DNA from 3 places in the Nonomuraea africana genome. Region 3 is predicted to be linked to each of the others. Evidence: predicted binding sites of a transcription regulator. Region 3 holds the regulator's gene; each other region holds the start of a gene.

Region 1 (9,886 bases), 4.6 Mb from region 3:
GTCACGCAGCCTGGCGGAGTCCTCGATCGCGGCCCACTGCTCCTCACCGGCGACGCGCACGCTGATCGCCCTGCGCGCCCGCTCGAGGTCGGACAGCCAGCCCGGGTCGCCGCCGCGTACGCTCACGTCGGCCGCCAGCAGGGGCCCGTGCGAGCGCAGCAGGTCGGCGAGGTCCTCGGCGTCGCGCAACGGCCGGTCGAGCCTGGCCAGCTCCCGCTCGGCGTCGGCGATCACATCGGGGTCGAGCAGCTCGCGCAGGTCCGCCTGGCCGAGCAGCTCGGCCAGCAGCGTGGTGTCGAGCGCGAGCGCCTGCGCCCGCCGCTCGGCCAGCGGCGCGTCGCCCTCGTACATGAACGCGCCGATGTAGTGGAAGAGCAACGACGCCGCGAACGGCGAGGCCTGTGAGGTTTCCACCTCCACCACCCGCACCCGCCGCGCCGCGATGTCACGCATGAGGCGCACCAGGCCCGGCACGTCGAAGACGTCCTGCAGGCACTCGCGCATCGTCTCCAGTACCACGGGGAAGCTCGCGTACTGCGAGGCCACCCCCAGCAGGTGCGCGGCCCGCTGGCGCTGCTGCCACAGCGGGGTCCGCTTCCCCGGCGTACGGCGGGGCAGCAGCAGCGAGCGCCCCGCGCACTCCCTGAAGCGCGAGGCGAACAGCGCCGAGCCGCCCAGCTCCTCGGTGACGATCTGCTCGATCTCGTCGGCGTCGAAGGCGGCCACGTCGCTCGGCGGCTCGGACAGTGTGTCGGGGATGCGCAGCACGATGCCGTCGTCGGAGTGCACGGCCTGCACGTCGACGCCGTAGCGCTCGCGCAGCCGCCGGTTGATGGCCAGCGCCCACGGGGCGTGGACGCGCGCGCCGTACGGGGAGTGGATCACCACTCGCCAGTCGCCCAGCTCGTCGTGGAAGCGCTCGACCAGCAGCGTGCGGTCGTCGGGGACGTAGCCGGTCGCCTCGCGCTGCTCGTCGAGGTAGGAGAGCAGGTTGCTCGCCGCCCACTCGTCGAGCCCGGCGGCCCGCATCCGCTCGATCGCCCCACCGGCCTTCGGCTCGCCGGAACCGATTCCCGTCTCGCTCGAAACGGCGGCCTTGCTGGAAACGGTCGCCTTGCTCGAGGACCCGGCTGTCCGGCTCGGGGATCCGGCCGTCTTGTTCGAAGACATCGTGTTCGCAGAGCCGGTCTTCGTGGGCCCGGTCTTGGTGGATCCGGCGCGCGTCGCGCCTGGGGCGGTCGCCTCGGCCGACAGCTCTCTCAGGAACGCGCCGATCGCCCTGCCCAACTCGGCCGGCCGTCCGGGGGCGTCGCCGTGCCAGAACGGCAGCTTGCCCGGCTGACCGGGCGCGGGGGAGACCAGCACCCTGTCGGAGGTGATGTCTTCGATCCGCCAGGAGGTGGCGCCGAGGACGAAGACGTCGCCGGCCCGCGACTCGTAGACCATCTCCTCGTCGAGCTCACCGACCCTCGACCCCTTCTCGCCGACCAGGAACACCCCGAACAGCCCGCGGTCGGGGATCGTGCCGCCGTTGGTGACCGCCAGCCGCTGCGCGCCGGGACGGCCCTGCAGCACGCCCGTCACCCTGTCCCACACCAGGCGCGGACGCAGCTCGGCGAACTCCTCACTCGGGTAGCGCCCCGCGAGCATGTCGAGCGTCGCCTCCAGCGCGGTCCTCGGCAGCGTGGCGTACGGCGCGGCCCGCTTGACGACCTCCTCGAGCTCGTCGACGGTCCAGTCGTCGAGCGCGGTCATGGCGACGATCTGCTGGGCGAGCACGTCGAGCGGGTTGCGCGGGTAGCGCATCTCCTCGATCTCGCCGCTCTGCATGCGCTCGGCTACGACCGCCGTCTGGATCAGGTCGCCGCGGTACTTGGGGAAGATGACACCCTTGGAGATCGCGCCCACCTGGTGGCCCGCCCTGCCGATGCGCTGCAGGCCGCTGGCCACGCTGGGCGGCGCCTCCACGCACGCCACCAGATCGACGGCGCCCATGTCGATGCCGAGCTCCAGGCTGGAGGTCGCCACCACGGCGGGCAGCCGTCCCGACTTCAGCGCCTCCTCGATCTGCGCCCGCTCCTCCTTGGAGACGGACCCGTGGTGGGCGCGCACCACCTCGGGGACGGCGCCGCTGCTCGCCCCGGCCTGCGCCATCATCTCCGCCGGCGCCCGCCGCGCTCCGGGACCCGTCACCTCTCCACCCGGCCGGCGCGCCGCAGATCCCTCGGGCGCCTGCCCACCCGGCCCGCGCGCCTCTGAACCAGCCGGCCCTCCCGCCTCCGGACCATCCGGACGGCGGGCCTCGGGATCGGCCGTCAGACGGGGGTCTTCGGGACCGAGGTCCTCGTGGTCCTCGGGGGCGGTCTCCCAGATCGACAGGTCGATCGCCTCCACGCCCTGCCGCCGCTCGTAGGCCAGCTCGTTCAACCGCGTGCACAGCCGTTCGGCCAGCCGCCGCGAGTTGGCGAACACGATCGTCGACCTGTGCGCCTCGATCAGGTCGAACAGCCGCTCCTCCACGTGCGGCCAGATCGACCGGCGCGCGGGCTCGGGCGCGAACGCCTCGGGATCGGGCGCGGTGGTGGTCTCCAGCTCGGTCATGTCCTCGATCGGGACGACGACCTCCACCTCGATGCGCTTGTCGGAGGGCGGCTGCACCACGGCGGCCGGCCTGGCCCCGCCGAGGAAGGCGGCCACCTCGCTCACCGGCCGTACGGTCGCCGACAGCCCGATGCGCTGGGCGGGCCGGTCGAGGAGGGCGTCGAGCCGCTCCAGGCTGAGCGCGAGATGGGCGCCCCGCTTGGTGGCGGCCACCGCGTGCACCTCGTCGACGATCACCGTCTCGACCCCGCGCAGCGCCTCGCGCGCCTGGCTGGTGAGCAGCAGGAACAGCGACTCGGGCGTGGTGATGAGGATGTCGGACGGCTTGGTGGCGAACCTCCTGCGATCCTCGGCAGGGGTGTCGCCCGAGCGGATCGCCACCGAGATCTCGGGCACGGCCAGGCCGAGCCGTCGCGCGGTCTGCTTGAGCCCGGCCAGCGGCGCGCGCAGGTTGCGCTCGACGTCGACCGCCAGCGCCTTGAGCGGCGAGACGTAGACGACCCTGCACCTGCGGCTTCCGTCGTCGTCGAGGGCGCGCTCGGCCGCCAGGCGGTCGAGCGACCACAGGAAGGCGGCCAGCGTCTTGCCCGACCCCGTGGGCGCGACGACCAGCGTGTTGTCGCCCCGCGCGATCGACTCCCACGCGCCCTCCTGGGCCTGCGTGGGAGCCAGGAAGGCCCCGGTGAACCAGTCGCGGGTCATCCTGCTGAAGTGGTCGAGCGCGCTCACCCCACCATGGTGCCTCGCCGCACCGACAAAACCCCGCCCTGCCGTCCCGGGCGGGCAAAAAGGGAGATCATTGCCCACTATTACCCTTTTTTTCGCTTTTATCCTCATAATGCACGCGTGCACAGCTATGACGAGCGCCTCACCGACCTGGTCTTCGACTACATGAGGCAGCGCCTCGCCCTTGACCCCGTCCCCCTCGACCACCCCGGCGAGAAGGACAAGCTGGACGCGGCGCTCGCCGGGCTCATCACGCCCGAGGGCAACGATCCCGCCAAGGTGCTGGACCTCTACGACCAGCAGCTCTCCCGCGCGGTCATCTCCGCCGACAGCAACCGCTTCCTGTCCTTCATCCCCGCCGCCCCCACGAAGGCCGCGCTGCTGTTCGACATGGTCGTCTCCTGTGCCTCCCTGCAGGGCATCAGCTGGCTGGAGGCCTCGGGCGCCATCGCCGCGGAGAACCAGGTCCTGAGGCTCATCGCCGACCGCGCCGGCATGCCGGCCACCGCAGGGGGCTGCTTCGTCTCGGGCGGCAGCGCGGCGAACCTGTCCGCCCTGGTCGTCGCCCGCGACACGGCCGGCCTGCCGAACGCGAAGATCGCCGTCAGCGACCAGGCGCACTCGTCGATCTCCAACACCCTGCGCATCATCGGCGTCGAGGCGCTGGTCGTGCCGTCGGAGGACCACCGCCTCACGGGCGCGGCCCTCCGGCGCGCCCTCGAAGGACAGGAGAACGTCATCGGCGTCGTCGCCACCTCGGGCACCACGAACGCGGGCATCGTCGACGACCTCAAGGGCGTCGCCGAGGTGGCCCGCGAGCGCGGCCTGTGGTTCCACGTCGACGGCGCGTACGGCGGCGCGGGCCTGTTCGCCCCCTCCGTGCGCCACCGCTACGAGGGCATCGAGCACGCCGACTCGTTCGTCGTGGACCCGCACAAGTGGCTGTTCGCCCCGTTCGACTGCGCCGCGCTGATCTACCGCAACCCGAACCTGGCGCGTGCCGTACACACACAGGACGCCTCGTATCTGGACGTCCTGCACACCGGCGGCGGCGAGTGGAACCCCACCGACTACGCCTACCACCTGACCAGGCGCGCCCGCGGCCTGCCGCTGTGGTTCTCCCTGGCGGTCAACGGCACCGACGCCTACACCGAGGCCGTCGAGCGAGGACTCACGCTGGCCAGGGAGAGCGCCGAGCTGATCAGGAGCAGCGACCACCTGGAGCTCATCCGCGAACCCGAGCTGTCGGCGGTGCTGTTCCGCCGCCGCGGATGGACCTCCCAGAACTACTACGACTGGTCCGAGCGCCTGCTCGCCGGACAGGTCGGCTTCGTCACCCCGACCGGATGGGAGGGGGAGACCGTCGCGCGATTCGCCTTCCTGCACCCGGGCACCACGATCGAGATCGTGAAGGAGATTGTCGCCACCATGCGCGATTGAGGCGGGAATTGCGGGGACATAGAGCGGGAGAGGTGAGCGACGTGACCATCGACCATTCGGCGATCGAGGCTGATCGCGAGCGCATCAGGCGGCAGTACCTCCTCCCGCACCGTCCCTCGAGCAGCGCGCGCGGCCTGCACCACTTCGCGCTGCTCTCCTCCGACGTGGAGCAGACCATCCGCTTCTACCAGGACCTCCTGGAGTTCCCGCTCACGGAGATCTTCGAGAACCGTGACTACAAGGGGTCCAACCACTTCTTCTTCGACATCGGCAACGGCAACCTGCTGGCCTTCTTCGACTTCCCCGGCCTCGACCTCGCGCCGTACCAGGAGGTGCTCGGCGGGCTGCACCACATCGCGATCTCCGTGGACCCCGCCACGTGGGAACGGCTGAGGGGCAAGCTCGAGATGGCCGGCGTGCCGCACCAGATCGAGAGCGGCGCCTCCATCTACTTCAGGGACCCCGACGGCGCCAGGCTGGAGCTGCTCGCCGACCATCTCGGAGAGATGTACGGCACGCGCGTGCTGTAGGCGGCTATCTCCTCGACGCCCTGCGGGTACGCGGCGTGCCCTGCCGTGGTTGCCGTTTCAGGCCCGCGTGCCGTTCGGCGCGGTCGGCCTTGTCCTTCTGTACGGCGAGGCGCAGCTGGAGGAGCAGGCTGCGGCGACGCTCCCGGTGTGTCCTGGCGGTGGCTGACGGCTTGGGAGCCGTTTTGGGGGTTTTCGCCATGAGGTTGGTCCTACCCACTCGGAAGCGGGTTCCATACTTGGGGCATGCGCCTGACCGAGTTCTGGAGACGGATGCGCGTCCACTTCGGCGATCCGTACGCCGAGTCGTGGGCCCGCGACTTCGTGATCGCCCCCCTGGGCGGACGAACCGTCGAACAGGCTCTCGCCGAGGGCGTCAGCGCGAAGGAGGTCTGGCGGGCGGTGTGCCAGGTCGAGAACGTGTCCCCTCGCCTGCGCTGATGACGTTCCACGTGGTCACGGGCGGGCCGGGGGCGGGCAAGAGCACGTTGATCGACGCGCTGGAGGCGGCGGGCTTCCGCCGTACGGAAGAGGCCGGTTTCGTGCTCAGACACCTGCGGAGAGCTTGAGCAGCACGATCCCGCCGATGATCGCGGCGAAGGAGACCAGCTTGGGGACGGTGATCCGCTCCTTGTAGATCAGCGCGCCGAGGAGCACGGTGCCGATGGAGCCGACGCCCGTCCAGACGGTGTAGCCGACGCCCACGTCGAGGGTCCTGAGCGCCAGGCTGAGGGTGAAGATCCCGCCCGCCGCCGCGAGCAGTGTGAAGACGGACGGCCACAGCCGCGTGAAGCCCTGCGTGGCGTTGGTGCCGAGCGCGAAGCCGATCTCGAAGACGATCGCGATGGAGAGATAGATCCAGGCCATGATGGTCGCTCCTCAGGCGGTGGTGGAGGGGGAGAGGCGGTCGGCCAGCTTGAGGCCGAGGACACCGCCGATGATCAACACGAAGGCCAGCACCTTCCAGGCGCTCAGCGACTCGCCGAAGATCAAAGTGCCGAACACGACGGTGCCGACCGAGCCGATGCCGGTCCAGACGGTGTAGCCGACGCCCACGTCGAGGGTCTTGAGCGCCAGGCTCAGGAAGAAGATCCCGCCGCCGGCCGCGGCCACGGTGAGCAGGGAAGGGCCGAGCCGGGTGAAGCCCTCGGTGGCGTTGGTGCCCAGGGCGAAGACGACCTCGAAGACGGCGGCGATGAGCAGATAGGACCATGCTTGAGTTCTTGTATGCACATACATATTCTGTGCATACAAATAGGATGAGTGTCAACACAGGAGGAGGAAGAGATGGCGACGCTCGACGACGACATGTGGGTCGGGGTGGTACGGCTGCACGCGAGGGTGGAGCACGAGCTGGCCGCCGCGTTGCAGCGGCACGGCCTGGGGCTGTCGGAGTACCGCGCGCTGTGCCACCTGTCGACGGCGAAGGACGGGGAGCTGCGCATGCAGGAGCTGGCCGACCTGCTCGGGCTCAACCAGAGCTCGGTCACTCGCCTGGTCGGACGGCTGGAGGCGGCCGGGCTCACCCGCCGTGACCTGTGCGCCAACGACCGCCGCGGCGTCTACACGGTGATCACCGAGGCGGGCAGGGAGCGGAAGGGCGGGGCGAGTGACCTCTACGAGCAGACGCTCACCGCGGCCCTCGACCGCGCCGCCTCGGACGGCCTCGCCGCCACGGTGACCGCGCTGCGGAGCTCATTCGTCGTCGGCTAGGGTGGCCGCGAGCGTCCGCACCGTCCCCTCGAGGTCGTCGGCCGTGCCGTGGCCGCCTGGCGACCACAGGAAGACCCACGCCGACGTCGACGGTGTGGCGAAGACGATGGTCTGCCGGCCCGTGCGCGGGTGCCAGACCCACAGCACGGGATCGTCTCCTCCGACCATGCGCCCGACGAGCCCGTGGCCGGGGAGCAGCTCGGCGAGCGCTTCCAGGTGGGTGCGCCGCTGCCCGGTGTAGGTGCTCGTCACGTCGCCGCCTCTCGACCTTTTCCTCAGGATCTCCCCAGCTCAGCGGCCCTGGCAACACGCCCGGCGTATTGTCAGGGAATGTCGTGCGACTCGGCGTGTTCGAGGCGCCATCGAACAGCCGTTCGGCTACTATGAAACTCGCCGAACCGCTTCTTGCCCGGCTCGGCGGAAAATTGTCGGTCCCACCGCGTAGCTTTCACTCGACCGACCAGACACGACCCTCCAGGGGAGTTCCCATGGCTATCAACGACCGCGAGAAGGCCCTTGAGACTGCCCTCGCACAGATCGAGCGGCAGTTCGGCAAGGGCTCCGTCATGCGCCTCGGCGATGACGTCAGGGCTCCCATCGAGGTGACCCCGACCGGCTCGATCGCGCTCGACGTCGCGCTCGGCATCGGCGGCTTCCCCAGGGGCCGCATCATCGAGGTCTACGGTCCCGAGTCCAGCGGTAAGACCACGGTCGCGCTGCACGCGGTGGCCAACGCGCAGCGGGCCGGCGGCATCGCGGCGTTCATCGACGCCGAGCACGCCCTCGACCCCGAGTACGCCAAGAAGCTCGGCGTCGACACCGACGCGCTGCTCGTCTCCCAGCCCGACACCGGTGAGCAGGCGCTCGAGATCGCCGACATGCTGATCCGCTCGGGCGCCGTCGACATCATCGTCATCGACTCGGTCGCGGCCCTGGTGCCCAAGGCTGAAATCGAGGGCGAGATGGGCGACAGCCACGTCGGCCTCCAGGCCCGCCTGATGTCCCAGGCGCTGCGCAAGGTCGCGGGTGCGCTCAACAACACCGGCACCACGGCCATCTTCATCAACCAGCTGCGCGAGAAGATCGGCGTCATGTTCGGCTCGCCCGAGACCACGACCGGTGGTAAGGCGCTGAAGTTCTACGCCTCGGTCCGTCTCGACATCCGCCGCATCGAGACGCTGAAGGACGGCACGGAGGCGGTCGGCAACCGCACCCGCGTCAAGGTCGTCAAGAACAAGATGGCGCCGCCCTTCCGCGTCGCCGACTTCGACATCCTCTACGGCGTGGGCATCTCCCGCGAGGGCGGCCTCATCGACATGGGCGTGGAGCACGGCTTCGTCCGCAAGTCCGGCGCCTGGTACACCTACGAGGGCGACCAGCTCGGCCAGGGCAAGGAGAACGCGCGTAACTTCCTGCGCAACCACCCCGACGTGGCCAACGAGATCGAGAAGAAGATCAAGGAGAAGCTGGGTGTGGGGCCGCGCGTCGACGCCCCCGCTGAGCCTCCCGCCACTCCTCCGGTCGCCGCCGCCGCGCCCTCCGGCCGCGGGTCCAAGGCCGCCGCCACCCCCAAGCCCGGTGACGTCTGATCCGGCTTTTGACGCATGAGTAAGTCGCCGGACCCTGCTCGACGCCCAACCCCCGCCGCCCCCCACAGGGACGGCGGGCCCACCGCCCCACCCACTCCCACCCCGGAGCCCAGCAACACCCGCGAGCCGCACGGCTCTCTCCGCGATGCGGAGAATCCGTCACTTCAGGATCGCTCGTCGGCTCGGAGCGCTTGGGGGACGGCCAGCGCGTCGGATGCCGACGCGCAGGAGCAGGACGGCACAGCGGTCACTGTCCGTTGGGGCCAGGACGACACGTCCGGCGACAACGGCTGGACCACGAACGACCCGGCGGCCAGGAGCAGCTGGGACATGAACGGCACGCCAGCCGACGAAGGCAGAGCCGTGCCCGACGACGACTGGAACCCGGACCGCCCGGCTTCCGGCGGGTGGAACTCCGGTGGATGGAACTCTGGCGGCTGGGGCACGGGCGGCGACGATCAGGGCGCCTGGTCCCGCATCCCCAACGGCGTCGCCGACCTCGCCCGCCCCGCCTCCCGCCGCAGGAACCGCTCGCAGTCACGGGAGCCCGAGGACGACGGCCCCATCTGGCGTTTCGAGCCCTCCCACCGCCCGCCATGGTCGGCACCAGCAGACCCGCCAGCGACTCCGACAGCCACCCGAGATCCACAACCCAGGCCCAGCGGATCCACGGACGACCCCACCCCCTCCGGTCCGACCGACCACCGCGACAGAACCGGCCACAAGGCCGACCACCGGAACCGTGCGACCAACGAATGGGGACACGAGGCCGACCACCGGGAGCGTGTGGCCACCGATCCCGGTCGCGAGGCCGACCGTCGGGAGGCTGCGACCACCGAGTCCGGACACGGAGCGGGCCAGCACGTGGCTGTCGATCCGGGATACGAGGCCGACCATAGGAAGCGTGTGGCCGTCGATCTCGGACACAACGCCGACCGCAGGGAAGGTGTGGCGGCTGATCCTGGGGCTGCGACAGACCCTCCTCGCCACGGGTCTGACCGTCTCGGGGACGAGGCTGACTCTCGCGTTTCCGACGGATCCGAACGCCTGATTGACGAGTCCGGACGCCCCATCGACGGTCGTGAGCTCCGAACTGTCGCGCCCGCGCCTGCGCCCGAGCCCGAGCATCCTGGGGCCGCGCACGACTGGGGTGCGTGGCCGGATGTCCCCCGGCGCACCACTCGTCCGAAGCGTCGGCTGCGTGAACGTGCCCCGGAGGCGGAGTGGGCCATCCCTGAGGGAGGCCTCGGCTCAGGCGATGACGGCGTCCAAGCTCACCGGTGGCTCGAC
Region 2 (9,886 bases), 3.7 Mb from region 3:
GTGGGGCTGCCAGATCTGGGTGGTCGTCAACGGGGGTCCTCTCTAGAGCGTGAAGAGCGTCTGGATGGCCACCGCGGCGGCCCCCCTGGCCCACTGCTCGAAGGGCCTGGGCCGCAGAATCAGCCGGCAGTCGGCGGCCGCGCCGAAGGCCTGACCGGCGAAGGCCGACGTGATCGCCTCCTCGAACAGGCCGTAGGAGGCCAGCCCCGCCACGTCGCCGGTCACGATGATCCGCTCGGGGCCGACCAGGTTGGCCATCGCCGCCATCGCCAGGCCGATCGCGTGGCCCGCCCTGGCGAAGACGGCCATGACGGCCTCGTCGCCCGCGTGCGCGGCCGCGATCGCCCCGTCGATGGTCAGCGCGGGGTCGCCCGTGGCGGCGCGGGCGGCTCTGAGGATGGGCGCGGTCCCCGCGACGGCCTCCACGCACCCGCGCCCGCCGCAGTGGCAGGCCGGGCCCTCGCCGTTGACCGGGATGTGGCCGATCTCGCCGGCCACCCCGTGGGAGCCCGCGACCACCTCGTTGTTGACCACGAGCCCGCAGCCGATCCCGACCCCCAGGGTGACCAGCGCGAACGACGGGGCCCCGATGCCCTCGCCGAACCACTGCTCGGCCACGGTGAGCGCCTTGACGTCGTTCTCGACCGTCACGCTCAGCCCCGTCGCCCGCGCGACCAGCCTGGCCAGCGGGACCTGCCGCCACGACAGGAAGGGGGAGTAGCGCACGTCGCCCGCGGCCCTGTCGACGTCACCGGAGACGGCCAGGCCGAGAGAGTGGCAGCGCTGGCCGTAGGCGGGGGAGGCGGCGAGCAGGTCGGCGACGAGGGCGGCGATGTCGGCCACCACGCTCTCCACCGCGAAGTCGGTCAGCGGCCTGCGCGCCGAGGTCAGCACCTGCGCCCGCAGGTCGGTGACCACGCCGATCAGCTCGTCCCCGGTGATCTTCACCCCGCCGAAGAACTCCCTGTCCGGCCTGATCGCCAGCGGGCTGGCCGGACGTCCGGCTCCCGGCCCCGAGCGCTCGGTGGCCTCGAGCTCCTCGAGGTAGCCCGCCTCGATGAACGGCCGCGCGGCCTTGGTGACCGCGGCGGACGACAACCCCGTACGGCGGGCGATCTCCACCCTGGACACCGGGCCCTGCGTCAGGACCATGGTGAAGACGGTGGCGGCGGCGGGGCTGGTGAGCGGTTCGGGACGGCGCTCAGGGGCAAGCATGAGCGCATCCTACCAGTAATTAACTTCGTCAAGAATTGAATTGTGCCCTGGTCGACCGGGCTGTCAGCTCCGGATGCCGAGCGAGTCGAGGCCGTTCGCGGCGATCTCGATCGCCCGGCGCGCGGCCGTCCAGGCGGCCTCGCGATCCTCGCCCCTCGACAGGGTCATGACGGCCGCCAGCTTCGCCGCGCCCACCATGGAACCCACGGCGGCCGCCGCCGCCACGGGGTCGAGTTCGTCGGGGTAGGCCGCGCACAGCGCCTCCGCCAGCCGTCGCTGGCTGTCGAACAGCAGATGGAGCGCCCTGGCCTGGAGCGCGGGCACGGCCGTGATCAGGTGGAAGCGCTCGGCGGCGAGGTCGTCCTCCCACTTCGCGCCCGCCTCCACCGCCCTGGCCAGCAGCGCGGTCACCGACTCTCCCGGCAGCCGCCGGCCGGCGATGGCGAGGGTCTCGCTCAGGCGCTCCTCGGTGTCGAAGAAGACCACGTCCTCCTTGCCCGCGAAGTAGCTGAAGAACGTCCGAGTCGAGACCTCCGCCGAGGCGGCGATCTCGGCCAGCGTGGTCTGCTCGTAGCCCTTCTGCGCGAAGAGCCGCATCGCGCCGGTGACGAGCGCACGCCTGGTGCGGGCCTTCTTACGCGCTCGAAGTCCCGTGTCGTCCTTCATGGAACCAAAATACTGCACTGATTGAGATTTTGCATCTGATGATGTTTCATGGAAGGAGTGGATCTCACGAAGGAGTGCGGCATGACCTATCCGATAAGCCGTCAGCGCAGGTTCGACGCGGACATGAGCATCTACGGCGTCCACAGCCTGCGGGTGACGTGGTGAGGGTCACGGCCGACACGGGGGTGTGCATAGGGGCGGGCATGTGCGCGCTGACCGCGCCCGCCGTCTTCGACCAGAGCGAGGAGGAGGGCCTGGTCGTGGTGCTCACGGCCGAGGTGCCGGCCGGTCAGGAGCAGGCCGTCAGGCGGGCCGTCACCCTCTGCCCCTCGGGCGCCCTGGCGGCCCATTGATCGAACCTGTGTTCGCGGAATCGGTTGACATCCACGGTCATCGAAATTATGTTCGATGACAAGACGTGAGGCTCGCGGCTCACGTCGAAGGACCTGGTCGCGGGCGTCGCCACCCCCATGCGGGGCCCGCGGTCGGGTCCCCCGGGCGAAGGGCGCGTCCTCGTCGTCGGCGGAGACGAGTGGGCGCGCCCTGGCCGGACGGGGAGAGGGGAAGCTCCTCGTCCGGCCGCCCGGCGGAAATGTCGGTGGGGTCTGCGAATGTTGGCTCCACCGGCGGAAACGCCGGGAGCCGCCAAGACCCCTCAAAGGAGGCTGGCATGACGACACGGCTCAGCGACACGCACGGGCCCCGACTGTCGCCCGCGGTCAGGGCACACCTCACCGATTCACGCAGCTGCCTGGCCGAGGCCGCGACGGCCCGCACTCCTGCGTCCCGATACGTGGCCGCCCATCTCGCGGCACTGCGCGCGGCGGCGGCGATCCTGGCCGCCCGTCCCCGCCCGATGGAGGGCCGCAGGCGTCGCCTGCGCAGCGCGTGGGAGCTGCTGCCCGAGGCGGAGCCGAGGCTCGCCGACTGGGCGGGTTACTTCTCGATCAGCGCCGCCAAGCGTGCCGCCGCGGAGGCCGGCATGGTGCGCGGCGTGACCCTCGCCGACGCCGACGAGCTGCTGGCGGAGGCCGAGACGTTCGTCTCCACGGTCGAGGAGATCCTCGGCGTCCCCGGCCAGCCCGTCCTCCCCGTCGACGTCCCCCTCGCCGGCTGACCTGTGAGCCGCCCCCGTCGCGGCTCACGGTCCGCCCAACGCCCGGGCGTCAACACCCCCGTCGACACCCGCCGGCGCGCGTCTCAGGTCGTGGGCGGGGTGGTGCTCGCCGGGTCGCCGCGCACCAGGTCTCGGAAGGCGGGGCAGTCGACGAGTGGGTCGTGGGCGCACGATGCCGCATGGCGCAGGCTGTCGCGCATGCGGGTGAGCTGGGCGATGCGCCCGTCGAGCTCGTCGGCCTTCTGCGCGACGCGCTCGCGCAGCGTCTCGTCGGACGGCTTGGCGTGCAGCAGGGCGGCGATCTCGGTCAGGGTGAACCCGGCGCTGCGCGCGCACGCGATCAACGCCAACCGGCTGAGCGTCTCGGGCTCGTAGGCCCGCCTGAGACCGTTGCGCCCGACGGCGCTGATCAGCCCCTTGCGTTCGTAGAAGCGCAGTGCGGAGGCGGCGAGCCCCGACCGCTGGGCCACCTCACCGATGTCGAGCAGCATTCACGAGCTCCCTTGACTTGAACCGCGCTTCAAGTCGCAGTCTAGGGCGCATGACGACAGTTCACCATCTGAACCTGGGGTCCATGCGCACCATCGACCCCACCTACGACGGTCTCGAGTCCGCGGCGGCGGTCTGCCACGCGCTGCTGGTCGAGACCGACGCGCACGGCCTGGTGCTGGTGGAGACCGGGCTGGGCCACGACTCCGTCGACAGGCCTGGAGAGGTCCTCGACCCCGAGTGGGTGGAGCTGGTCTCGCCGCGGCTCGACAGGGCCGAGACCGCGCTCAGCCGGCTCGCCCGGCTGGGGCACGACCCCGCCGATGTGCGGCACATCGTGCTGACCCACCTCGACGTCGACCACGCGGGAGGGCTGCCCGACTTCCCGCGGGCGCAGGTGCACGTCATGGCGGCGGAGTACGAGGCGGCGATGGCCGAGGGGCCCAGCCGCCGCTACCGTCCCGCGCACTGGGCGCACGGGCCGCTCTGGGAGACGTACGGCGCGGGCGAGGGGGAGGAGTGGTACGGCTTCGCGGGAGTCCAGGCGCTGCGCGGGCTGCCGGAGGACGTGCTGCTGGTGCCGCTGGGCGGGCACACCGCCGGGCACGCGGCGGTCGCCGTACGGGAGGGGCAGGGATGGTTGCTGCACGCGGGGGACGCCTACTTCTACCACCGCGAGCTGGAGCCAGGCAGCCCCGAGTCGCACCCGCTGCTGGACGTCGTGCAGCTGGACTCGCAGGTGGACGCCAGGCTGCGGATCGAGAACCAGGGCAGGCTGCGGGAGCTGGCACGTGAGCACGGGGCCGAGGTGAGCGTCTTCTCCGCCCACGACCCATGGGAGTTCGCCCGCTACCAGCCCCAGGCCTGACCGAGACCTGAGCGAAGGGAGAGCCGGAGATCGGAGGGCGGAGGAAGGAGCGGCGGGAGAAGGGAGCGGCGGGAGCGGCGTGGTGGGAGGGGTGCACGCGGAGGGTGGGGCGGCGCGGCCGGGGAGCGGTAGTGGAAACGGCGAAGGGGCGCTCCGGAGTTCGGAGGCGCCCCTTCGTGCGAGCGTGCGAGGGGTTAGAAAGACTCGACGGCGCGGCGGGCCTCCGCGTCGAGTACGCCCCAGCTGATCAGCTCCTCCGTCAGTTCACTGGGCGACTTGTCATAAATGACGGCAAGCGAGCGCAGGTCCTCCTGGCGGATGGACAGCACCTTGCCGTTGTAGTCGCCACGCTGGCTCTGGATGGTGGCCGCGTAACGCGCCAGCGCGCCCGCCTTCTCCTTGGGCAGCGTCGCCAGGCGCTCCAGGTCGATCACAAGCTTCGGCGTCGGCCCGAGCGGGCTGGGCGCCGCGCCGCCGGGCAGCAGCTCGGAGACCGGCACACCGTAGAAGTCGGCAAGCTCGGCAAGCTTCTGCACCGTGACCGCACGGTCGCCGCGCTCGTAGGAACCCACGACGACGGCCTTCCAGCGTCCCCGCGACTTCTCTTCGACTCCGTGCAGGGACAGGCCCTGCTGGGTGCGGATGGCGCGGAGTCGTGCACCCAGCGACTTGGCGTACTCAGACGGCATCGTGTGGCCCCCCGGCTCGTATGTACAGCTCTCAGTAGATTGTGCTCCCTTGCGGCTATTGCCTGAACCACCGGGGGGTGGACGCCCATGCGGGCACCTTCGGTAGCCATGGCACTGGGGTTTTACCCCAGAACGCCGCGAGGTGTGGTTACGGACAGTGACGGTAAAGCGGTGGGGGCCGAAGGTCAAGCTGATTGGAAAAAAGATGCCGAATCCGGTCCGGGAGGGTGCGCCTCAAACGTCACTGTTGTCCCCTGGATAACACTACTTCGTCAGTGTTTGCCGAGAGCCGAAAGGCTGACGGGTGAGCACGAGCACCGGACGCGGCGCCGCCCGTATGATCTTGACCGATGTGTCCCCCAGGAAGACCCTCCGCAGCGGTCCCGACTCGCTGGAGGCCAGGATGATCAGCTCGCCCTGCCGCCATTCGGTCCCTCCCATCGCGGTCGTGACGTTGCCGCCCTCGAGCGTCTCCACCTCGACCTCGCGCCGTTGGCCCTCGGCGGCCCGTTCGAGGTCGGTGGCGGCCTGCGCGCGCAGGTCCTCGAGCATCTGCTGCTCGATCTTCGCCCGTCCCGCGCCCACCACCAGCGTGACCAGACGCAGCGGCACGTCCAGCGTGGCGGCCAGGGCGACCGCGAGGCTGAGCGCGGAGTCGCAGCCAGGCCCTCGCCGGTAGGCGACGGTCAGCCTGTCGATGCCCGTGGGCGGGTCCTCGGCGTACCCCTTGGGCGCCAGCAGCACCGGCGCGGGTGAGGCGTGCAGCAGCTGGTCGGCCGTGCTGCCCAACGAGATGTGTCCCTTCGACCCGCGCGGGCCCGAGCCGATCACCACGACGTCGACGTCGGAGGTGCGAGCCAGCTCCACGAGGCCGCGTCCGCTGCCCCTGTTGAAGCGGGTGATGTAGTCCGCGTCCTCGCCCGCCACCTGGCGGGCCTGGTCGAACCCCGTCGTCGCCTGCTCCTTGAGATAGGCCCGCCAGGCGCTCTCGTCGGCCCTGCCAGGGCCGGGCGAGGGCCACGGCGGCGGCTGGACGGTCGCCACGGTCATCCGCGCCCCCGTCTGTCCCGCCAGCAGGACGGCCAGGGCCAGCCCGTCGTGGCCACGGGAGTCCGGCAGGAAACCGGCGAGGACATGCTCGATCTTCACCGGACGATCCCTTCGTTGAGGCGTGAGTGGCCGTAGCCGTACAGGAAGTAGGCCACCAGGCCGGCGGCGGTCCACAGCAGGAAGGCCACCCAGGTGGCCCAGGCCAGCTCGTACATGAGGAGCAGGCAGAAGATCACGCCGAGGACCGGCGTGACGGGGAAGAGCGGCGTGCGGAAGGTGCGCGGCAGGTCGGGCCTGGTACGGCGGAGCACGAGCACCCCGATGTTGACGATGGTGAAGGCGAACAGTGTGCCGATGCTGGTGGCCTCGGCGAGCTGGCCGAGCCGCACGAGCCCGGCCAGCACGGCGACGAACACGCACACGATGAGCGTGTTGGCGACCGGCACCTGGCGGCGCGGGCTGACCCGCTGGAAGACCTTGGGGATCAGCCCGTCGCGCGACATCGCGAACAGGATGCGGGTCTGGCCGTACAGGACGGTGATGACCACGCTGGCGATCGCGATGACCGCGCCGAAGGAGACGATGAGCCCCGGCCAGGTGGCGCCGGTGGCCAGGTCGACGATGAGCGCCAGGCTGGCCTCGGTGGAGTCGGGGTCGAAGTCGGTCCACGGCATGGCGCCGATGGCCGTCAGCGCGACCAGGACGTAGATCACCGTGACGATGAGGAGCGAGAAGATGATCGCCAGCGGCAGGTCTCGCCTGGGGTTCTTCGCCTCCTCGCCCGCCGTGGACGCGGCGTCGAAGCCGATGTAGGAGAAGAAGACCTGGGCCGCGGCGGCGGTGATCCCCGCGGCGCCCATGGGCGCGAAGGTGGCGAAGTTGCCCGACTGGAAGGCGGTGAAAGCCACCACGCAGAAGAAGGCGAGCACCGCGACCTTGATCAGCACGAAGATCGAGTTGGCCTTTGCCGACTCGGAGGCGCCGCGCAGCAGCAGCCAGGTGGCGAGCACCACGATCAGGATGGCGGTGACGTTGACCACGCCGCCCTGGTCGCCGGGCGAGTGGGTGATCGACGCCGGCAGCGTCCAGCCGAAGGCGCCCAGCAGGAACGTGTTGAGGTACTCGCCCCAGCCCACGGCGACGGCCGCCACCGAGACCGCGTACTCCAGCATGAGGCACCACCCGCACACCCACGCCACGATCTCGCCGAGCGTCGCGTAGGCGTAGGAGTAGGACGAGCCGGACACCGGGATGGTCCCCGCCAGCTCGGCGTAGGACAGCGCGGAGAACAACGCGGTGATGGCGGCCAGGACGAAGGCCAGCACCACCGCGGGCCCAGCCTTCGGCACGGCCTGGCCGAGGATGACGAAGATCCCCGTGCCCAGCGTGGCGCCGACGCTGAACAGCGTCAGCTGCCACAGGGACATGGTGCGGCGCAGTTCGCCGCCCTCTCCGTGCCCGCCCTCGGCCACGATCTGGTCGGTGGGCTTGGTGCGGAACAACCGCTCGACGAGCGCCACGCGAGCCTCCTTACAGGGTGCTGGACAGCGGCCAGGTGGCGTTCGGCGTGATGATCGTCCCCGCCGTGCCCTCCAGGATCGCCATGGCCTGGTCGAGCTTGCCGATCGCGGCCATGTCACCGGTCGTCTCGACGAACCTGCAGACCGCCTCCACCTTCGGTCCCATGGAGCCCGCGGGGAAGTCGATGGCGCGCAGCTCGTGCGGCGTGGTGTGGGTGATCTCGCTCTGCCGGGGCGTGCCGAAGTCGCGCATGACGCGCGGGACGTCGGTCAGGATCAGGAACGCGTCGCACTCCAGCGACTCGGCCAGCAGCGACCCGGTCAGGTCCTTGTCGATGACGGCCTCCACGCCCGACAGCCGGCCGTTCTGGTCGCGGATGACGGGGATGCCGCCGCCTCCCGCGCACACCACCGTGACGCCGTCGCGGACCAGCTTGCGGATCAGCCTGGTCTCCACCACGCGCTGCGGCTTGGGGGAGGGCACGACGCGGCGCCAGTACTGGCCGTCGGGCTTGACCGTCCAGCCGTTCTCCTCGGCCAGCTTCTCCGCCTCGGCCCTGTCGTAGATCTGCCCGACGAACTTGGCCGGGTTCTCGAAGGCGGGGTCGACCGCCGACACCAGGGTCTGGGTGACGATCGAGATCACCTGGCGGCCCGGCAGGCCGTTCTGCAGGGCCTGCAGCATCCAGTAGCCGATCATGCCCTGGGTCTGCGCGCCCAGGGTGTCGAACGGGTAGGGCTTGGACAGGTTGGGGTCGGACGCGCTCTCCATCGCCAGCACCCCCACCTGCGGGCCGTTCCCGTGGGTGATGATCAGCTCGTGCCGCTCGGCCACCTTGGCCAGCGTCTTGACCGCGACGGCCACGTTCGCCTGCTGCGTGTGGGCGTCCGGTTTCTCCCCGCGCTTCATGAGCGCGTTCCCCCCAAGGGCGACCAGAACCCGCATCAGTCAGTCTCCCAGAGGCGCGAAGTGGGCCGCAGGGCGTGGATTGAGCGCACGTCAATCTCCCAGGGTCGCGAAGTATGCAGGTGCCTTGATCGTGTTCGCCCGCAGGGCGTGGATTGAGCGCACGTCAATCTCCCGGGGTCGCGAAGTATGCAGGTGCCTTGATCGTGTTCGCCCGCAGGGCGTGGATTGAGCGCACGTCAATCTCCCAGGGTCGCGACCATGATGGCCTTGATCGTGTGCAGCCGGTTCTCGGCCTCGTCGAAGACGATGGAGCGTGGCGACTCGAAGACGCTCTCGGTGATCTCCAGCGCGTCGAGGCCGGTCTTCTCGTAGAGGTCCTCGCCGACCTTCGTCTCCCTGTTGTGGAAGGCGGGCAGGCAGTGCATCACCTTGACCTTGTCGTTCCCCGTCGCCTTCACGACCTTGTCGTTGATCTGGTACGGCTTCAGCAGCTTGATCCGCTGGTCCCAGACCTCCTTCGGCTCGCCCATCGACACCCACACGTCGGTGTAGAGGTAGTCGACCCCCTTGACGCCCTTGCCCACGTCGTCGGTGATCGTCAGCGTCGCGCCGGTCTGCTTAGCCAGGTCCTTGGCGGGCTTGACGACCATCTTGGGATCGGGCTGCAGCGACTTCGGCGCCACGAGGCGTACGTCCATGCCGAACATCGCCCCCGTGACCAGCAGCGAGTTGCCCATGTTGTTGCGGGCGTCGCCCAGGTAGGCGAAGGAGATCTCGTGCAGCGGCTTGTCGCTGTGCTCCTGCATGGTGAGCATGTCGGCGAGCATCTGGGTCGGGTGCCACTCGTCGGTCAGCCCGTTCCAGACCGGTACGCCCGAGTAGGCGGCCAGCTCCTCGACGTGCTCCTGACTGGAGCCGCGGTACTCGATGCCGTCGAACATCCTGCCCAGCACGCGCGCGGTGTCCTTGACCGACTCCTTGTGGCCCATCTGGGAGCCGGTCGGATCGAGGTAGGTGACGTGCGCGCCCTGGTCGTGCGCGGCGACCTCGAAGGCGCAGCGGGTGCGCGTGGAGGTCTTCTCGAAGATGAGCGCGATGTTCTTGCCCCTGAGCCGCCGCCGCTCGACTCCGGCGTACTTGGCCTGCTTGAGGTCGGCGGAGAGCTTGAGCAGGAAGGCGAACTCCGCGGGCGTGAAGTCGAGCTCTTTCAGGAAGCTCCTGTTGCGAAGGTTGAAGCCCATGGTCAGATGCCGTCCCTCTCGAGCGGGCAGCTCATGCAGCGGGGGCCGCCCCTGCCGCGCCCGAGCTCGCTGCCGCGGATGGTGATGACCTCGATGCCGTTGGCGCGCAGGTGGTTGTTGG
Region 3 (9,886 bases):
AAAGAAGATCACCGGCACGGCCGGCAGCCGACGTCCCCATCGTTGGGCCAGCGCCAGTCCCAGCGCGACCCCGGCCACTGCCATCACCACGGTGACGGCGTTCAGCAGCACCCAGTCGGCGGTGCCGTAGTCGTCCGGACCGTGCCCGAGCAAGGCCGCGGCGACCCAGACGGCCTTGACTGCCAGGTAAAGCGACATGCTGAGCGCCGCGGCATAGCCGGCGAGCCTGCGCACCGCGCTCATCTCGGCGGGAAACCCGCCCGAACCTTGTGTCACCTGAACCCGAACCCCCGAACCTGCCGATCTCGACGCATCGAGTCTTCAGGGGCGTCGACCGGGCGGAATCCCCCCGCGGTGGGAAACGCCGCCGGGCCCCTCCCCCGTGTGGGGGAAGGGCCCGGCCTCGGGTGCCTTGGTTCCCGGCCCGACCGGCCAGAGTCGCATCACGCGCGACAGTGGCCTACCGGATGTCCATCGACGAGGTCCCGTTGTCAGCTGCAGCCGCTGGTGGAGCCGCAACCCTCGCAGACGTAGCAACTACCGGCGGGACGCATCTTGGTGCCGCAGGTCATGCAGAGCGGAGCGTCGGCGGTGAAGCGCTGGTGGCTCTCCAGCGTCAGCTCCTTGACCTCGCGCACCGGCTCGGGAACGGCCGGCTGCACCGCCTTGGCCTCGATCGGAGCCGACTGCGCCAGCGCCTCCTTGTCCACCGCAGGATCCTCGCCGCGCTGCTGCGCGGTGCGCTCGGCGGCCGAGAAGATGCCGAGCGCGGCCCGCTCCTCGTAGGGCAGGTGGTCGAGGGCCAGGCGGCGGAAGATGTAGTCCATCACCGAGGTCGCCATCCGCACGTCGGGGTCGTCGGTCATCCCGGCGGGCTCGAAGCGCATGTTGACGAACTTGCTGACGTACGTCTCCAGCGGCACGCCGTACTGCAGGCCGATGGACATCGCCACGGAGAAGGCGTCCATGACGCCGGCCAGCGTCGAGCCCTGCTTGGACATCTTGAGGAAGACCTCGCCGAGGCCGTCGTCAGGGTAGGACGAAGCGGTCATGTAGCCCTTGGCGCCGCCCACGGTGAAGCGGGTGGTGACACTCGGCCTGGAGTTCGGCATCCGGCGCCGGGTCGGGCGGTTGACCTCGATGACCTTGACCTCGGGCTCGGCCGCCTTGGACTCGGACTTGGCCTCGTCCTTCGTGGCGCCGTTGCCGGCCGACAGCGGCTGGCCGACCTTGCAGTTGTCGCGGTAGACGGCCAGGGCCTTGAGGCCGAGACGCCAGCCCTCCATGTAGACCTGCTCGATGTCCTCGATCGTCGCCGACTCGGGCAGGTTGACGGTCTTGGAGATCGCGCCGGACAGGAAGGGCTGCGCGGCGGCCATCATGCGGACGTGGCCCATGGGCGCGATCGCCCGCTCGCCCATCGCGCAGTCGAAGACCTCGTAGTGCTCGCGCTTGAGACCGGGGGCGTCGACGACGTGGCCGTGCTCGCCGATGTACTCGACGATGGCCTCGATCGACTCCTGCTGGTAGCCGAGCTGCCTGAGCGCCCTCGGGATCGTCTGGTTGACGATCTGCATCGAACCGCCGCCGACCAGCTTCTTGAACTTCACCAGTGCCAGGTCGGGCTCGATGCCCGTGGTGTCGCAGTCCATCATCAGGCCGATGGTGCCGGTCGGGGCGAGCAGCGACGCCTGGGCGTTGCGGTAGCCGTTCTTCTCGCCGAGCTTGAGGCACTCCGACCACTGCTTGGACGCCTCGGCGTGGATCTTGCCGTCCATGGTGCCGATGGTGCGCAGGCCGTCGTTGGCCCCCGCGTGCTTGCGCATGACGCGCTTGTGGGCGTCGGCGTTCCTGGCGTAACCCTCGTACGGCCCGACGACCGCGGCCAGCTCGGCGCTGCGCCGGTAGGACACGCCCGTCATCAGCGAGGTGATCGCGCCCGCCACCGCGCGGCCGCCGTCGGAGTCGTAGGCGTGGCCGGTCGCCATGAGCAGCGCGCCCAGGTTGGCGTAGCCGATGCCCAGCTGGCGGTAGGCGCGGGTGGTCTCGGCGATCTTCTCGGTCGGGAAGTCGGCGAAGGTGATCGACACGTCCATCGCCGTGATGATCAGCTCGGTCAGCTTGACGAAGTTCGCCACGTCGAAGGAGTTGTCGTCCTTCAGGAACTTCATCAGGTTGATGCTGGCCAGGTTGCACGAGGAGTTGTCGAGGTGCAGGTACTCCGAGCACGGGTTGGACGCGGTGATGCGGCCGGTCTCGGGGCTGGTGTGCCAGTCGTTGATCGTGTCGTCGTACTGGATGCCGGGGTCGGCGCACTCCCACGCGGCCTTGGCCATCTTGCGGAAGAGGTCCTTGGCGTCGACCTGCTCGATGACCTCGCCGGTCAGGCGGGCCCGCAGGCCGAACTGCTCGCCCTTGTCCACCGCGCGCATGAACTCGTCGGAGACGCGCACGGAGTTGTTGGCGTTCTGGTACTGGACACTCACTATGTCCTTGCCGCCCAGGTCCATGTCGAACCCGGCGTCGCGGAGCGCGCGGACCTTGTCCTCCTCGCGCGCCTTCGTCTCGATGAACTCCTCGATGTCGGGGTGGTCGACGTCGAGGACGACCATCTTGGCGGCCCTGCGGGTGGCGCCGCCCGACTTGATCGTGCCCGCCGAGGCGTCGGCGCCGCGCATGAAGCTGACGGGGCCGCTGGCCGTACCGCCGCTGGACAGGAGCTCCTTCGAGGAGCGGATGCGGGAGAGGTTCACCCCCGAACCCGAGCCGCCCTTGAAGATCACGCCCTCTTCCTTGTACCAGTCGAGGATCGACTCCATGGTGTCGTCGACGGCCAAGATGAAACAGGCGCTGACCTGCTGCGGGCTCTGCGTGCCCACGTTGAACCACACCGGCGAGTTGAACGCGAAGATCTGGTGCACCAACGCGTGCTTCAGCTCGTGGTCGAAGATCTCCACGTCCTCGTCGGAGGCGAAGTAACCGTTGTCGACCGCGGTCCTGGTGTACATCCCGACCACGCGGTCGACCAGCTGCTTCAGGCTCCACTCACGCTGCGGCGTGCCGACCGCGCCGCGGAAGTACTTGGTCGTCACGATGTTGGCCGCGTTGACCGACCAGAACTCGGGGAACTCCACACCACGCTGCTCGAAGTTGATCGAGCCGTCCCGCCAGTTGGTCATGACGACGTCACGGCGCTCCCACGTGATCTCGTCGTAGGGATGCACTCCGGGCTTGGTGAAGATCCGCTTCATCTTCAACCCCTTGCGCTTGCCCCCACGCGTCACTGAACCGCTGACCGTCTCCGTCATGACTCCCCCTTCTCGGCTTTCAGTTGCTTGATCTCGGCTTCGAAGTCCGCCAGGCTCTCGAAACCGCGATATACCGATGCGAACCGCAGATACGCCACCTCGTCCAGGTCCCTCAGCGGCCCGAGGATCGCCAGGCCGACCTCGTTGGAGGGGATCTCGGCCGCGCCCCTGGCCCTGATGGCCTCCTCCACGCGCTGCCCGAGCTGCGCCAGCGAGTCCTCGGTGACGGGCCGCCCCTGGCACGCCCTGCGCACGCCCGCGACCACCTTGTCCCTCGAGAACGGCTCGGTCACTCCGCTGCGCTTGCTCACCATCAGCAGGACCGTCTCCTGCGTGGTGAACCTGCGCCCGCATTCGGGGCAGGTACGGCGACGCCTGATGGCGCCCCCGTCGTCCGTGGAGCGGCTGTCGATGACCCTGGTGTCCGGGTGACGACAGAACGGACAGTGCACCCTTCGCCTCCTCGGCCGCGACATGGGCTCACCACTCGTAAAATGCTCGTCGGCGGACGCTCGCGCCCGCGCCACGGGCTGCCATGGAGCGGTCACGGAAACACAAGTTGTGGTGAACTACATCGGTGTAACTACTAGATGTTGTGGTCCAACCGTAGAAGCGCGCGACCATGAACGCAAGTTGGCCGGGCCCATCCAACCGAAGTCGCTGATCAGCCCCGGGGCGGCCCTGGGACGTCGGCGTGTCGCGCTGGAGTGGCGGGGGTGCGGTCGCGTGATGGGTGTCGCCGATGGCCGGAATCGCCCCCGGGCGGGGGTGGTGTGAGGCGGTGTTCCGGGGTGTCCGGTATGGCGGGCGCTGAACGCGCGGGTTCACATATGAAGAACACTCGGTCGATCACGCCGATTCCCCCGACAGCCCCGCCCAGACCTGCGGCCGAACGACCCCTGAGGTATCGGGCCGTGATCCTCCTGATGGAGTGAACAGCGGCACGAGTAGCGGGCGGGTGGGCACCGGGCGACCGCCGGCACAGGACGACCGCCGGCACAGGACAACGCCAGCGCCAGGCGACCGGGCGCTCAGGGCATCCGGCGGCAGGACGTGACCGGCAGCGCGGGATTCCCAGAAGCCCAGAGTCAATGGGCTGACGACGACGCCGACCGATGAGCGCCGCCGTCGCCCGACTCCCCACCGAGCAAAAGCGCCGGAACGACAAGCCAACCGCTCGCTACCTGGCGGCTGGGGTCACGTTCGGGAGAAAACCGCCTTCCTCTGCCGCGGCACCGGGACGCGGGACGCCGAGCTGGCCGACCTTGACCGGGGGAAGGCGGAGGCGGCCGTCGACGAGGCGATGTTCACCAGGGCCGTCGAGAGCGCCTGACCCGCGAATGCTAGTGTTCGTCCAGGTGAGAGCCTGAAGACAGACGGCGGGGCCCGCCGGTCCGGGCCGTGGGCGAGCGGTGTTCGGGGCCACGCCGAGGAGGCAGACCGTGGGCGAAGCAATCGATGTCAACGGGACCCGGATGTGGGTCGAGCACCGCGGCCGGGGGCCCGACGTCCTCCTGATCGCCGGGCTGAGCGATCCAGCCGAGGCGTGGCAGGCCCAGCTCGACGGGTTGGCCGACCGCTACCGGCTCATCGCCTTCGACAACCGCGGGGCGGGACGCACGCCGCTGCCCCAGGGGCCGCTGTCGGTGCCCCTGATGGCCGACGACGCCGCCGCGCTGCTGCGCGCGCTCGATGTCCCGGCCGCCCACGTGGCGGGTTTCTCGGGCGGCAGCGTCATCGCGCAGGAGTTGGCGCTGCGCCATCCCGAACTGGTTCGCAGCCTGGTCCTCATGAGCACCTTCGCCCGCCCCGACGCCTACTTCCGCACCATGACCGGCTTCTGGCACTGGATGGTGGCGGCCGCCCCGAGCCCTCGGGCCATGCTGGAGGCGTTCTTCCTGTGGGTCTACACGCCGCGCGCCCATGCCGACGGCACCGTGGAGCGGATGATCGAGGAGGCGCTGGCCTTCCCGCATCAGCAGTCCGTCGAGGCCTTCCAACGCCAACTCGAGGCGTTCGCGACGCACGAGACACTCGACCGCCTGCCGGAGATCGCCGTACCGACACTCGTCCTGGCCGGTGAGATAGACAGGGCGACCCCTCCGCGTCTGGGACGCGAGGTCGCGGAAGGAGTCTCGGGCGCCGCGTTCGAGGTGCTGCCGGGGGAGGCCCACCAGCCCTTCCAGGAGGTCCCGGACGAGTTCAACGCCCGCGTCGACGCCTTCTGGCGAGAGGTCGACAGGCGCGGCTGAGGACACTCGGCCGTTGGAAACAGGCCCAACGTGCTCAGCTGTGCGCAAGGTCCCCAAAAGGGGACTGGTAGGCATGACGGAGGCAGTGCGCACGGGGGTCCCAAGAAGCCCAGGGTTCCTCGAAACTCAGGGTCCCTCGAAGCCCGGGCCCCTCGAAGCCCACGGTGACCGGCAGTACTGACCGGTACCCGCGGCTGGACAGGTGTCAGGGCGTGCGATCCGGAAGGTACAAGCGACCGCCTGGACGGATCAGCGAACTGCTCAGCCCGTTGAGACGCATGATCTCCCCGGCAGTCGCAGCCGGGTCGTCCCCAGGGGACACCGCGGCGGCGATGCTCCACAGCGTGTCGCCCTTCTCCACGATCACCCAGGGCAGCCCCTCGTGCCCCAAGCCGCTCGACTCCTGCGCGATCGCCCAGCTGGTCGCCTTGGCACCGAGCACGAACCCGCCCAGCGACAGCACCGCGAACAACCCCACCACCACGACCCGCCCCCGCCTGGTCAACCGCATCGGACGCCGCCGAACCGCCTCGCCTCGTGGACCGGGCACCGCCGCCAGCCGTACCCGGGGGGCGGTCCGCCCCGGTGCCGCCCGCACCGCCTTCCTCCGCCTGCCGAACAGGCGCCGTCCCCGCAGCACACCCAGCCGCGGACCCCGCCCGCCGCCGGCTCTCGTATGGACCGCCCGGCCGCCCGTCGCCTCAACGCCGCTCAGCCAGCGCGTCGGCTCGCCGCCTCGCCTCTCCGCGGTTCCTCGTGGCGTGTTCATCGCTGCCCCCGGTTCTCCCGTTCGCTCCCCCGCGCGAGGCTCTCGTCGAGGCTGAACCGGCTCCTGTGCCGCGCCGCCCTGAAGAACCCGCAACCGCCTGTCCCCCGACCGGCGTGTCCCCGTTACCCGGCGCTCCTCACCGCGCCCCTCGCCACCCCTTCGAGCCTCAGAACGACGCCCCCGCCGATCCGGCTCCGCCACTCCCCCCACCCGGGGGCCTCTCCCGTACGGCGCGGCCGCTCCCCTCTCTCCGCGTGCTCCGCCGTACGACCCCACCGCTTCGCCCTCCCCGCCGCCGCCCCCGGACAGCCCCGCCGCTCTCCTTGTCCGCTGGCCGCCCTCTGGCAGCCCCGTCGCCTCACTCGCCTGTCGCGCTCCCCCGTACGATCCCGCCGCATCCCTTGCCCGGCGACCCCCTCGGTACGACCCCGCCGCCACTGCTCCCTCACCGCGGTTTCGCTCGTACGGCCCCGCCTCTCTCACTTGACGCCCGTACAGACCCGCCACTTCACTCTCCCCGCGACCTCCCCCAGGCCGACCCGCCCCTCCTGTCGATGGCCTCGGAACCGGCCCCACGGGTGACGCCTGCCCGTTCAGCGCCTTGTCGGCAGGGTGGGCCGGGTCGCCGCGGACCTGGCCTTGGGAGATCGCCTGGCGGTCGCTCTCCGGGGGTGGACCGCCGGCCGTACCGGCGGATGGGCGGGGTGGGGGCACGAGGCGGAGGCGGCGCGCGCCCACGGGAGCGCGGCGGCGCTCCTCTCTCGTGATGTCGGCGATCAGGGTCAGTTGGCTGTCTTGGCTGGTTGTATCCGTGGTTGTGGTCGCCCGCACTGATGACCTCCCGCCACCGTCGACCCAAGGAAAAGGCCGAATAAAGATCAGCGAATCGAACACGGTGTCGATCGAACTCCCGTACGATGTTGTACACCACGTCACCGATGATTTCGAGGAAGACTCGAACAATTGTTTGAAGTTGATCTCAATCGGAGGTACGGTCGCTGTGTGCGACATGAAGACCACGGACCGGAAGGCGCGCCGGTGAGGCGGGCCGCCGGGCGAGGAGGAGAGCATGAGCGAGCGGAGTGACGACAACGGCGTCAGCGACCTTGCGGTCCGGCGTCGCGACTCCCTGGGCCTGACGCCCAGGCAACGCAAGATCCTTGAGGTGATCCGCGACTCGGTGCAGCAGCGGGGCTACCCGCCGTCCATGCGCGAGATCGGCGAGGCGGTGCAGCTGACGAGCACGTCCAGCGTGTCGCACCAGCTGACGGCGTTGCAGCGCAAGGGCTATCTGAGGCGTGATCCACACCGGCCCCGCGCGCTTGAGGTCAGGCTGCCGGGCGAGCCCGTGCTGTGGGTGGACCCCGACGGCAGCGAGGACGAAGCTCCGGTGAGCAGGCCGACCGCGGCGTACGTGCCACTGGTCGGGCGCATCGCCGCCGGTGGTCCGATCTTGGCCGAGGAGAGCGTCGAGGACGTCTTCGCGCTGCCCAAGCAGCTCGTCGGCGAGGGCACGCTCTTCCTGCTCCAGGTCAGCGGTGACTCGATGATCGAGGCGGCCATCGCCGACGGCGACTGGGTGGTCGTACGGCAGCAGCCGGTCGCGGAGAGCGGCGACATCGTGGCAGCCATGATCGATGGCGAGGCCACGGTGAAGACGTTCAAGCGCAAGGACGGCCATGTCTGGCTGGTCCCGCACAACTCCAACTACGACCCGATCCCGGGCGACGAGGCCAGCGTCCTGGGCAAGGTCGTCGCGGTCCTCCGCCGCCTCTAGCCTCAGGGCTCTCCACCGCTCGATCGGCCCTCGCGTGGGGCTGGTCGAGCGTCCCGTGGCGCACGCCCACACAAGGTCGGCGACGTCAATGCCACACGCTTCCTCGGGGCGCGAGGTGGCATGGGCTCGAAACGACCGGCTCCCCACCGCTCGATCGGGCCCTCGCCGCTGGCCGAGTGGTCCATGACGCATGCCGCACAAGGTCGGCGACGTGAAAGCCCCACGCTACCTCGGGGCGCGAGGTGGCGTGGGCTCGAAACGACCGACTCTCCGCCAAGGGCGACCGGTCGAAGCGTCGGTGGTGTGTCGTACAACGCCTTGGACCGCGAGGTGGACGTGCTCCTCTCGATTGCTCTGATGAAGTGCTGCCGCCTGAGGTGCATGTTCCTGGGCTGCAACGTGGGCTTGGGTCGCTCGATCGATCCTCCGGCGGGGGCGGTCGATCGGGCGGCCCATGACGCGTCGCATAAGCGTGCCTCTGCCCTGTGGCGTGGAACCTGGCCGCAGTGGAGCTGCTTCGCCCCTCGGGAGGCGGGCCGCCCAGCACCTAGCCGATTGCTGAAAGCTACTTCGGGGATCAGCGCACGGAGCGAAGGTGCCACCCGCTCGCGCCCGAGGCCGCTCGAGCCCGAGGCCGTACGACCCGAACCCGTACTGGTGGGTTCTCGTGGCTTCAGGGCTTGGGGGCCCGGTGGCGTACCGGATAAATCGTGCGTCTTAGGTGACTCTGGTCAGGTGGACGAAATCACCCTTAGGCCCGTCAAAGACGGGCTGAAGTGGGCGAATGCCGGGCCGGACGTCATCGCCTGCTGGATCGCCGACATGGACTTCCGGACCGCACCCGAGATCATCGAAGCGCTCCAGCGACGTGCCCACGGCGATCTCGGCTACCCCGCCTGGGCCAGTGAGCCACAGGCGGGACCCCTGGCCGAGGCGTTCGCCGAGCGCATGCTGGCCAAGTACGGCTGGGCCGCGGAGCCGTCATGGGTGCGCTCGTTCACCGACCTCAACCAGGCGCTCCAGGTGATCCTGCACCTCACCACCACGCCCCGCGACGGCGTGGCCATGCAGGTCCCGGCCTACCCGCCGTTCCTCGGCACGCTCGACGAGATGGGCCGCCGCCTCCACACCGACCTCGCGGACCTGACCGGATGCCGCGCGCTCGTCCTGGTCAACCCGCACAACCCCACGGGCAGGGTCTTCACGAGGGCCGAGCTCACCGCGCTCGCCGAGCAGGCCGAGCGGCACGATCTGATCGTCATCTCCGACGAGGTGCACGCAGACCTCGTGTACGAACCCGGGCGGCACATCCCGTTCGCCGCGATCCTCCCCGACCGCACCATCACGCTGACCTCCGCCACCAAGGCCTTCAACCTGGGCGGCATCCGCTGCGCGCTGGCCCATGTCGGCCCCTCGTGGGTGCGCGAGGCGCTCCAGGCCCAACCCTCCTTCCTGTACGGCGGAGCCAACGTCTTCGGCGTCGAGGCCACCGTCGCCGCCTGGCGGCACGCGGACGGCTGGCTACGCGAGACCATGACCGTGCTCGACCGCAACCGGCGTCTCATCGCCGAGCGCTTCCCCGGCTACGTGCCGCCCGAGGCCACCTACCTGGCCTGGCTCGACCTGGGGCGTCCGGGCATGGCGGAGGTCCTGGAACGCGAGGCGAAGATCCTGGTGAGCGACGGCGCCGCCTTCGGGCCCGGTGGGGAGAGCTTCGTCCGCCTCAACTTCGCCACCTCCGAGGCCATCCTCACGGAGGTGCTGAACCGCATGGACAGAG

Evidence for each region. The regulator LexA, encoded in region 3, represses DNA repair genes until DNA is damaged. The targets are predictions, from matches to a motif close to TCGAACANNTGTTCGA.
Region 1: the regulator LexA is predicted to act here: its motif matches at 7,370-7,385, upstream of recA (recombinase RecA).
Region 2: the regulator LexA is predicted to act here: its motif matches at 2,275-2,290, upstream of H4W81_RS21125 (SAV_6107 family HEPN domain-containing protein).

The regions. Positions count from the first base shown of each region.
Region 1 is NZ_JADBEF010000001.1:5,437,804-5,447,689, reverse strand. It holds gene H4W81_RS25790 (Lhr family helicase) at 1-3,303, opposite strand, end outside; gene H4W81_RS25785 (pyridoxal phosphate-dependent decarboxylase family protein) at 3,448-4,767, shown strand; gene H4W81_RS25780 (VOC family protein) at 4,809-5,297, shown strand; gene H4W81_RS25775 (hypothetical protein) at 5,302-5,496, opposite strand; gene H4W81_RS25770 (DUF3046 domain-containing protein) at 5,541-5,735, shown strand; partial or broken gene H4W81_RS25765 (AAA family ATPase) at 5,735-5,833, shown strand; gene H4W81_RS25760 (DMT family transporter) at 5,841-6,161, opposite strand; gene H4W81_RS25755 (DMT family transporter) at 6,174-6,527, opposite strand; gene H4W81_RS25750 (MarR family winged helix-turn-helix transcriptional regulator) at 6,582-7,007, shown strand; gene H4W81_RS25745 (hypothetical protein) at 6,990-7,259, opposite strand; gene recA (recombinase RecA) at 7,496-8,596, shown strand; gene recX (recombination regulator RecX) at 8,612-9,886, shown strand, end outside.
Region 2 is NZ_JADBEF010000001.1:4,473,084-4,482,969, reverse strand. It holds gene H4W81_RS21145 (glycoside hydrolase family 36 protein) at 1-30, opposite strand, end outside; gene H4W81_RS21140 (ROK family transcriptional regulator) at 43-1,215, opposite strand; gene H4W81_RS21135 (TetR/AcrR family transcriptional regulator) at 1,279-1,881, opposite strand; gene H4W81_RS47415 (ferredoxin) at 2,043-2,234, shown strand; gene H4W81_RS21125 (SAV_6107 family HEPN domain-containing protein) at 2,552-2,998, shown strand; gene H4W81_RS21120 (MerR family DNA-binding protein) at 3,082-3,489, opposite strand; gene H4W81_RS21115 (MBL fold metallo-hydrolase) at 3,573-4,355, shown strand; gene bldD (transcriptional regulator BldD) at 4,550-5,044, opposite strand; gene H4W81_RS21105 (universal stress protein) at 5,309-6,193, opposite strand; gene H4W81_RS21100 (amino acid permease) at 6,190-7,614, opposite strand; gene arcC (carbamate kinase) at 7,625-8,560, opposite strand; gene argF (ornithine carbamoyltransferase) at 8,761-9,765, opposite strand; gene H4W81_RS21085 (arginine deiminase) at 9,768-9,886, opposite strand, start outside.
Region 3 is NZ_JADBEF010000001.1:800,976-810,861, reverse strand. It holds gene H4W81_RS03735 (hypothetical protein) at 1-243, opposite strand, end outside; gene H4W81_RS03730 (vitamin B12-dependent ribonucleotide reductase) at 492-3,308, opposite strand; gene nrdR (transcriptional regulator NrdR) at 3,305-3,760, opposite strand; gene H4W81_RS03720 (alpha/beta fold hydrolase) at 4,751-5,560, shown strand; gene H4W81_RS03715 (LysM peptidoglycan-binding domain-containing protein) at 5,766-6,329, opposite strand; gene lexA (transcriptional repressor LexA) at 7,399-8,106, shown strand; gene H4W81_RS03705 (MalY/PatB family protein) at 8,842-9,886, shown strand, end outside.